DNA from 2 places in the Pseudomonas moorei genome. Region 2 is predicted to be linked to the other one. Evidence: predicted binding sites of a transcription regulator. Region 2 holds the regulator's gene; the other holds the start of a gene.
What was found. Region 2 encodes FliA, which starts transcription of late flagellar genes. Its sites were predicted from a motif close to CTAAAGTTTNNNNNNNNNNNGCCGNTAA; they were not measured.
Positions count from the first base shown of each region.

Region 1: motA (flagellar motor stator protein MotA) is a predicted target of FliA. The motif match lies at 2,071-2,098, and genes of this name have one in related genera.

Region 1 covers NZ_AP035776.1:1,822,995-1,827,413, forward strand. The annotation lists gene ACGJAX_RS08530 (rhodanese-like domain-containing protein) at 1-419, opposite strand, end outside; gene ACGJAX_RS08535 (HDOD domain-containing protein) at 462-2,000, opposite strand; gene motA (flagellar motor stator protein MotA) at 2,167-3,018, shown strand; gene motB (flagellar motor protein MotB) at 3,022-4,098, shown strand; gene ACGJAX_RS08550 (toll/interleukin-1 receptor domain-containing protein) at 4,148-4,419, opposite strand, start outside.
Region 2 covers NZ_AP035776.1:6,133,079-6,137,497, reverse strand. The annotation lists gene flhF (flagellar biosynthesis protein FlhF) at 1-1,315, shown strand, start outside; gene fleN (flagellar synthesis regulator FleN) at 1,432-2,262, shown strand; gene fliA (RNA polymerase sigma factor FliA) at 2,259-2,999, shown strand; gene ACGJAX_RS28610 (chemotaxis response regulator CheY) at 3,166-3,537, shown strand; gene ACGJAX_RS28605 (protein phosphatase CheZ) at 3,557-4,345, shown strand; gene ACGJAX_RS28600 (chemotaxis protein CheW) at 4,392-4,419, shown strand, end outside.

The DNA.
Region 1 (4,419 bases), 2.2 Mb from region 2:
GCAACCGGGCCGCCCGCAGGAGCGGGAACCTGGATCGACATGGGCAAGCCTTCTGCCAGCCAGGCCGTCAGGCCGCCGTCGACATAGTGGTATTTGCTGTGGCCGATGACATCCAGAAGCCAGATAAAACGCCCGGCCCAACCGCCGCCTTCGTCGTCATAAGCCACGTAGACCGCGTCGGGATTGTGCCCCAGTTCACCGAACAACGCTTCGAGTGCCGCTTGCGGCGGCATCAGCCCGGGCGCCGGCGGCTGCCCGAGCTGTGTGCGTTTGGGATCGACAAACCGTGCACCGGGAATATGCCCTTCGGTGTAGCGGGCGCTGCTGGTCAGGTCCACCAGGATCAGATCACGGGCGTCGAGGCGAGGGAGCAAGTCGCTCGGTTCGATCACCAGCGGCAAGCCAGAGAAGTCAGGCATGTGAGGTCTCCAGGGCACAAAAGGGAGGATTGTAGCGCAGCGCTATTGGCCGCGGCGGCTAAAGTTGTGCAGCGCTTTCTCGATGCACTGCGCCGTTTTGCCGAAGGCTTGCACGGTGATTTCCGAGAACGGCCCGCCGCCCTGATCGGCCACGACAATCATGATCACCCGACCATTGTTGACCAGCGAGCGCAGCAGCAGGTGTTCGCCGCTGAACTGCGCACGCAGGCCATTGGGCAGCCGGGCTGAAAATTGCGCGTTGTTGGTCGGGTTGATTCGTACCTGGGCCTGTTGTGAAAGCAGGCGTTGCAGCACGGTACTCTGGCTGACTGCGAAATTCATCGCCGCCACTTCCTTGGGCAACCCCGCCGTTTGGTGCACTCGCAGGTTGGCGTGGGTGCGATCGGCCATCAGGATCATGACGCGACGCATGCCGCACGCGACCAAGGCGTCCCGGGCGGCGATGGTCAAGTGCATGGCATTGGTGAAACGACTGGGCTCGAGCAGCAGCTCGGCACATTGTTTACGCCAGTTTGCCAGGTCCTCGGCAGTGGGCGCCGCCGCAGGCAACAAGCTGGCGTGGATGCGATTCATGCCCCACGGCCAGATCAGGGCTTCGGCAGGGTGCCAAAGGTCCGGCATGGCGTGATGGCGCGCGCTGTTGGCTGCCTGTTGGTGCAGTTGCTGTTGCACTTGGTCCATCGGTATCTGCAGGTAAAGGCTGGTCAGATACTGCCACCGCTCACTGTGCGGACTGTCCCAGGCCTGTTGCGCCGACAGTGCCAGGCCGTTGGCCAGCAATACGGTGTTGGCCGGTTGATTGAGCCAGCGGCGCAGGGTCGGATCGTCATCGAGGCGGTTCTGTTGCCGCAATGGATGCTCGCTGTCGCGGGCAATGCGCAGAACCTTCACCAGTTCCCGTTGCTCGGTGAGCAGCAGACGGTAGCCCTGTTGCACCCAGATCGGCAGGCGCCAGATATCCGCCAGGGCCTGACCGATTTCCAGCAGGCGTACGCCAAACAATTGCTTTTCGACTTTGCGCGCCGACTCGCCTTTATGGATGACCCGCAGTTCCCAGTCTTCAAGCAATTGCGGATGCGTGAGCGCCAATGGCCATAGCGGCGACAGAAACAGCAGGCTGCCCCAATGGATGTCCTGCCACAGGCGCGCCAGGCGACCGGCAAAAAAACCGTTGGCCTGTTGCGTGGCGTGCTGGCTGATCATCTGCAACTGACGCAGTGCTTTCGGAATATCGGCCTGAGGCAGTACAGGCAACCGGTCGAGCAGTTCTTCGGTGCGTTTGAGGCCGAGGCGATTGATCGCGACCTCAAGGTTTTCCGCCGGCTCGGTCATGCTGCCATGGGTGTGTCGGTTGGCTTCGCGAATCACGCTCAAGGCCAGGGCCGGGCTTTCCTGCATCAATTCGGCGATGTCGCGCAACGAGCTGCGTTGGTCGCGAATGGCCCGCCAGACACGGTCGTGACTGGCTTGCGGAACCGGCAGGCGCACGCCATCGAGAAGCTTGACCCAGCCTTCGAGAGTGGTCGGTTTTGGAGTTGGAACGTTCGTTTCGTTAGGCATGTCGGGAGGCGATCATCGTCAGCGTTAACTGTGCCCGGAGCGGGTCAAATTGGCTTTTCGCCTGAACTGGCTATAGTCTGGCGCAGTTTTGCCGATAAGTAGAAGAAGAGATTTTTTAACTTCCGAATATGACCTTGAACCCGACTCAGTAAGTGCTCTCCTACCTATGGCTAAAATTATCGGCATCATCGTCGTATTCGCGAGCGTGCTCGGCGGATACGTGCTCTCCCACGGCAAAATTGCAGCCCTGATCCAGCCTTTCGAGGTGATGATCATCGGCGGCGCGGCCCTCGGTGCGTTCCTGCAGGCCAACCCTGGCTACATGACGATGCACGTGCTCAAGAAGTCCCTGAGCATGTTCAGTTCGCGTTTCAACCATGGCTTCTACCTTGAAGTGCTGGGCCTGATCTACGAGATTCTCAACAAGAGCCGCCGTGAAGGCATGATGGCGATCGAAGGTGACATCGAAGATGCCGCCGCGAGCCCGATTTTCGCCAAGTACCCGGCGGTCCTGAAGGATGAGCGCATGACCGCGTTCATCTGCGATTACCTGCGCATCATGTCTTCCGGCAACATGGCTCCCCACGAGCTTGAAGGCCTGTTTGACATGGAGCTCTTCAGCCTCAAGGAAGACCTGGAGCATCCGTCCCACGCGGTGAACGGCATCGCTGACGCCATGCCCGGTTTCGGTATCGTCGCGGCGGTACTGGGTATCGTGGTGACCATGGCGTCCCTGGGTGAAGGTGACCAGAAGTCCATCGGCCTGCACGTGGGTGCGGCACTGGTCGGTACTTTCTTCGGTATTCTCGCCGCCTACGGCTTCTTCGGCCCGTTGGCCCATTCCCTGGCCCACGATGCCAAGGAAGAACTGAACGTCTACGAAGCCATCAAGGCCTCGCTGGTCGCCTCGGCTTCCGGCATGCCGCCATCGCTGGCCGTGGAGTTCGGACGCAAGGTTCTGTACCCGGCGCACCGTCCTAGCTTCGCCGAGCTGGAACAAGCGGTTCGCGGTCGCTAAGTCATGGAGAACAATCAGCCGATAATCATCAAGCGCGTCAAGCGCTACGCCGGTGGGCATCACGGGGGCGCCTGGAAAATCGCCTTCGCCGACTTCGCCACGGCGATGATGGCGTTCTTCCTGGTGTTGTGGCTGTTGTCCACGGCAACACCGGAGCAGAAGATCGCCATCGCCGGTTACTTCAAGGACCCGATCGGCTTCTCCGAAAGCGGCACGCCATACATCATCGATCTGGGCGGCACGCCGACCCTGGCGCCGGAAAAAACCCTCAACCCCGAGGTGAAGTCCCAGCCGCAGCCGGACAAGGTCACTGTCGATACCGATCAGGTCGAAGGCATGGCCGAGATGGTCGAGAAGGAACGTCTCGAACTGTTGCTGCAAGAGCTGCAGAACAAGGTCGAAGAGAATCCGCAGCTACAGAAATTCAAAGACCAGATCATGTTCGAGATCACTCCGGACGGTTTGCGCATCCAGATCGTGGACGCCGAAAACCGGCCGATGTTCGACTCGGGCTCAGCCCGTCTGAAGCCATATTTCGAAGATATCCTGCTGGCCATGGCTGACACGATCAAAGCGGTACCGAACAAGATCAGCATCAGCGGCCACACCGATGCCAAGCCGTACACCGGCACCGGCGATTTCGGTAACTGGGAGCTCTCGGCCAACCGTGCCAACGCCGCTCGCCGTGCGCTGGTCGCGGGCAGCTATCCGGATCAGCAAGTGGCGCGTGTCGTGGGTTATGCCTCATCGGCGCTGTTTGATCGTGAACATCCGTTCAACCCGGTCAATCGCCGTATCGACATCATCGTGCTGACGAAGAAAGCCCAGCGTGCCATCGAAGGCTCGCAAGGGGCGGAGCCTGCACCTGATGCGCCGCAAGGTTCGACGGCTCCCGACGCCGCACCGGCCACGCCAACCGACCCGAATGCGTTGCCGGCGGACAAGGAACCGCTCCCTGCGCATGAGCTTCGCCAGCGACTGAATCTGTTTGATGATCCGGCGCCGAAACCACCGGTGCCCGGAAGTGCGGCACCAGCCTCTGCCCCCGCCATTGCACCGGCCCCCGCGCCGAAGCAGTGACCCACAAAAAAGGCCGACATCGCAGTCGGCCTTTTTTGTGGGCGTGATTTCAGAAGCCGCGGGAGATTCTGGATTTGAGGTCACTGTGGAATCGGTCGGCGTTGGCCCTGTTGGCATTGCGCATGGAATCGCTGCCGGTGACCGAATCCAGCGCCATCGAGCGTTTGAGTGTCACTTCATTGCGATAGGCATCAATGAAAAAGTCGATGTCCTGTTCACGCGTCAGTTTCGGCCATTTATCGAGGTACAGCGGCAGTTCTGTCGGTCCGGTCTTGAACGAGCAGATACGCCGGTTGGTAATAGTCGCCTCGCCGATTTCGA
Region 2 (4,419 bases):
TTTTTTCGCCGCCGATATGCGTCAGGCCATGAAGCTGGTTCGTGATGAGCTGGGCGCCGACGCCGCCATCATTGGCAACCGCCGCATTGCCGGTGGTGTCGAGCTCACGGCTGCCCTGGATTACAAACTGTCGGCGCTGGCCCCGCGTGTTCCGAACATGGAACTCGAAGACGAGCTGCGCAAGACTCAATCGCGGATCGTCACCGCCCAGGCTGAATTGAGCCTGCGAGGCGATGGCGAGAGCGACAAGAGCACCAATCGCCAGTTGTTCGCCGGCCTGCCGTTGACCGCCGCCGAGCCGTTGATCGAGCCCACCTATGCCGAACCCCGTCGTCCTGCGCCGGCCGCTGCGCCAGCCTCGAGTGGCGTGGACCCGCGGGCGTTCGATTCGATGCGTTTCGAGCTCAATAGCTTGCGTGAACTGATGGAAGTGCAGCTGGGCTCCCTGGCCTGGAATCAGCTGCAAGGCAGCCGCCCTGAACAGGCGAACCTGTGGCGCCGCCTGCAGCGCATCGGTCTGTCCGGCCCGCTGTCGCGGGATTTGCTGGCGCTGATTACCGATATCGACGAGCCCCGTCAGGCCTGGCGCATGTTGCTGGCGCATCTGGCGCGGATGATCTCCACGCCGGAACTGGAACCACTGGAAGAGGGTGGCGTGATTGCCATGGTCGGCCCCGCCGGCATGGGCAAGACCACCACCCTGGCCAAGCTGGCCGCCCGTTACGTGCTCAAGTACGGCCCGCAGAACATCGCGCTGGTGAGCATGGACAGCTTCCGGATCGGGGCTCAGGAGCAGCTCAAGACCCTCGGTCGGATTCTCAACGTGTCGGTGACCCACGTCGATCCGGGGCAATCGCTGGTGCAAGCGCTGGATCCGTTGCTGCGCAAACGCGTGGTGCTGATCGACACCGCCGGCCTGCAGGCCAGCGATCCGGCCCTGCGCATGCAGCTGGAAAGCCTGGCCGGGCGTGGCATCAAATCGAAAAATTATCTGGTTCTGGCAACCACCAGCCAGAAACAGGTTCTAACCGCCGCTTATCACAGTTACAAGCGCTGCGGGCTCGCGGGCTGCATCCTGACTAAACTGGATGAAACGGCAAGTCTGGGCGAGGTGTTGAGCCTGGCCATCAGTCATGAATTGCCGGTGGCCTACCTGACCGATGGCCCGCGGATCCCGGATGATTTGCATCTGCCGCGTCGTCATCAGTTGGTCAGTCGCGCCGTCAGCGTGCAAATGCAGGAAGAACCCAGCGAAGAAGCCATGGCTGACATGTTCGCTGACATCTACCACAGCCCGACCAAGCAGGTTGGCTGAGGTAAAAATGAATAGTTTTTGTACCTACATCGATGGTCTGCCATGCATTGTTCCGGTTGAGAACGCGCAGCCAGTAATGTGGCCTCCGTCTATGCAAGACAAGGTAAAGAAATAACATGGGCAGCATGCATCCCGTACAGGTGATCGCGGTGACCGGCGGCAAAGGTGGCGTCGGGAAGACTAATGTGTCAGTGAACTTGTCCCTGGCTTTGGCTGAGCTTGGCCGGCGCGTCATGCTGCTGGACGCCGATCTGGGGCTGGCGAACGTCGACGTTCTGTTGGGGCTGACACCCAAACGTACCCTGGCCGACGTGATCGAAGGCCGCTGCGAGCTGCGCGACGTCCTGTTGCAGGGCCCCGGCGGCATCCGCATCGTTCCCGCCGCGTCCGGGACCCAGAGCATGGTTCATCTGAGCCCGGCGCAACACGCCGGCCTGATCCAGGCATTCAGCGATATCGGCGACAATCTCGACGTACTGGTGATCGACACCGCTGCGGGCATTGGTGACTCGGTAGTCAGTTTTGTCCGCGCGGCGCAGGAAGTCCTGCTGGTGGTCTGCGACGAGCCGACGTCGATCACCGACGCCTACGCCTTGATCAAGTTGCTCAACCGCGATTACGGCATGAACCGTTTCCGCGTCCTGGCCAACATGGCGCAGAGCCCGCAGGAAGGCCGCAACCTGTTCGCCAAGTTGACCAAGGTCACGGACCGCTTTCTCGACGTTGCCCTGCAATACGTCGGTGCCGTGCCTTACGACGAAAGCGTGCGCAAGGCCGTGCAGAAGCAGCGCGCCGTCTATGAAGCGTTTCCGCGTTCCAAGTGTTCGCTGGCGTTCAAGGCCATCGCCCAGAAAGTCGATACCTGGCCGCTGCCGGCCAACCCCCGTGGGCACCTGGAGTTTTTCGTCGAGCGCCTCGTGCAACAAACGGCAGGACCCGTGCTATGACCGCCAGCGGTTACAACCTCTACAAGAAGTCGGCACGTGACGCGCAGTACGAATTGATCGAGCGTTACGCGCCACTGGTTAAACGCATTGCCTACCACTTGCTGGCGCGTCTGCCGGCCAGTGTCCAGGTCGAAGACCTGATCCAGGCCGGCATGATCGGCCTGCTGGAAGTCTCGACCAAATACGACGCCAGCAAAGGCGCCAGTTTCGAAACGTACGCGGGCATCCGAATCCGCGGCGCCATGCTCGATGAGGTGCGCAAGGGGGACTGGGCACCTCGTTCGGTTCACCGCAACACGCGCATGGTCAGCGATGCAATTCGCTCGATTGAAGCTAAAACCGGCCGTGACGCTAAAGATCACGAAGTTGCGGCCGAACTCCAATTGAGTCTCGACGATTATTACGGGATTTTGAACGACACCCTGGGCAGCCGGTTATTCAGTTTCGACGATCTGTTGCAGGACGGCGAACACGAAGGGCTGCACGAGGATGGCGCGAGTGCTCATCTCGAGCCGTCGCGCGACCTGGAAGATGAACGCTTTCAGGCGGCGCTGGCGGACGCGATTGCCAATTTGCCGGAGCGTGAGCGACTGGTGTTGGCGCTGTACTACGACGAAGAGTTGAATCTCAAGGAAATCGGTGAGGTCCTGGGGGTTAGCGAATCTCGGGTCAGCCAGTTACACAGCCAGTGCGCGGCCCGTTTGCGGGGGCGTTTGGGAGAGTGGCGAGCGCGTTGAAGGCAGTGTGGGGGCACTGCGACGTGGCGGGTGGGGTGTTGAACCGCGCCGGTCTCGATCCGTTGTACTCCAGACAGTCATTGAGTGCTTTGCCAGATTGATTGAAATGGCGCGTCCAGGTGCTGGGCGCGTTTTAGTCTGCTTGGAGGTCGAATTGGACAAGAACATGAAAATCCTCATCGTTGATGACTTCTCAACGATGCGGCGGATCATAAAAAACCTGTTGCGTGACCTTGGGTTCACCAACACGGTCGAGGCCGACGATGGCACTACCGCCATTCCGGTTCTCAACAGCGGGAGCATCGACTTTCTGGTGACGGACTGGAACATGCCTGGCATGACCGGTATCGATCTGCTGCGCCACGTGCGTGCCGATGAAAAGCTCAAGCATCTGCCGGTGCTGATGGTGACCGCCGAAGCCAAGCGCGAGCAGATCATCGAAGCCGCCCAGGCCGGTGTTAACGGCTATGTGGTCAAACCCTTCACGGCCCAGGCGTTGAAAGAAAAAATCGAAAAGATTTTCGAACGCATCGGTTGAACTGCGCCACGGGGGAGCTATGGGGCATAACGAATCATCGCAGGGCGATTTCGAATCGACCCTGAAAAAACACGCCGTCGAACTGGTCGCGAGCCTTGAAAAGGGCAGGTTCGGCGATGCTGTGCAATTGATCCATGAGCTCAACCAGACCCGTGACCGCGGCCTGTACCAGGAAGTGGGCAAGCTCACCCGCGAGCTGCATAGTGCGATCGTCAATTTTCAGATTGACCCGCACATGCCGCAAGCCGAGGAAGTGTCACAGATCACCGATGCCACCGAGCGTCTGGGGTATGTGGTCAAGCTGACGGAGGCTGCGGCCAACCGCACCATGGACCTGGTGGAAAACGCCACGCCGCTGGTCAATCGCCTGAGTGAAGAAGCCCAGGCCTTGAGCACGGACTGGGGACGTTTCATGCGCCGCGAAGTCGGGGCTGAAGAGTTCCGCGAGCTGGCCCGGCGAGTCGACGGGTTCCTGGCGCGCAGCAGTGAAGACGGGCGTGCGGTGTCGAGCAACCTCAACGACATTCTGCTCGCCCAGGATTACCAGGACCTCACCGGTCAGGTGATCAAGCGTGTGACCCAACTGGTCACCGAAGTCGAAAGCAACCTGCTCAAGCTCGTGCTCATGGCCAGTCAGGTGGACCGCTTCGCGGGCATCGAACATGACCGTGAAGCGATGCTTGCAGAAAAAGATCCACAAAAACATCTCTCTCAGGGTGAAGGTCCGCAGATTCATGCCGATAAAAGAGAAGACGTTGTGTCCGGTCAGGACGATGTGGACGATTTGCTATCCAGCCTAGGGTTTTAGAGTTCTAGGTATTTTAGGTTTTTAGACCTGTAGGAGCACACCCTTAATGAGCTTCGGCGCCGATGAAGAGATCC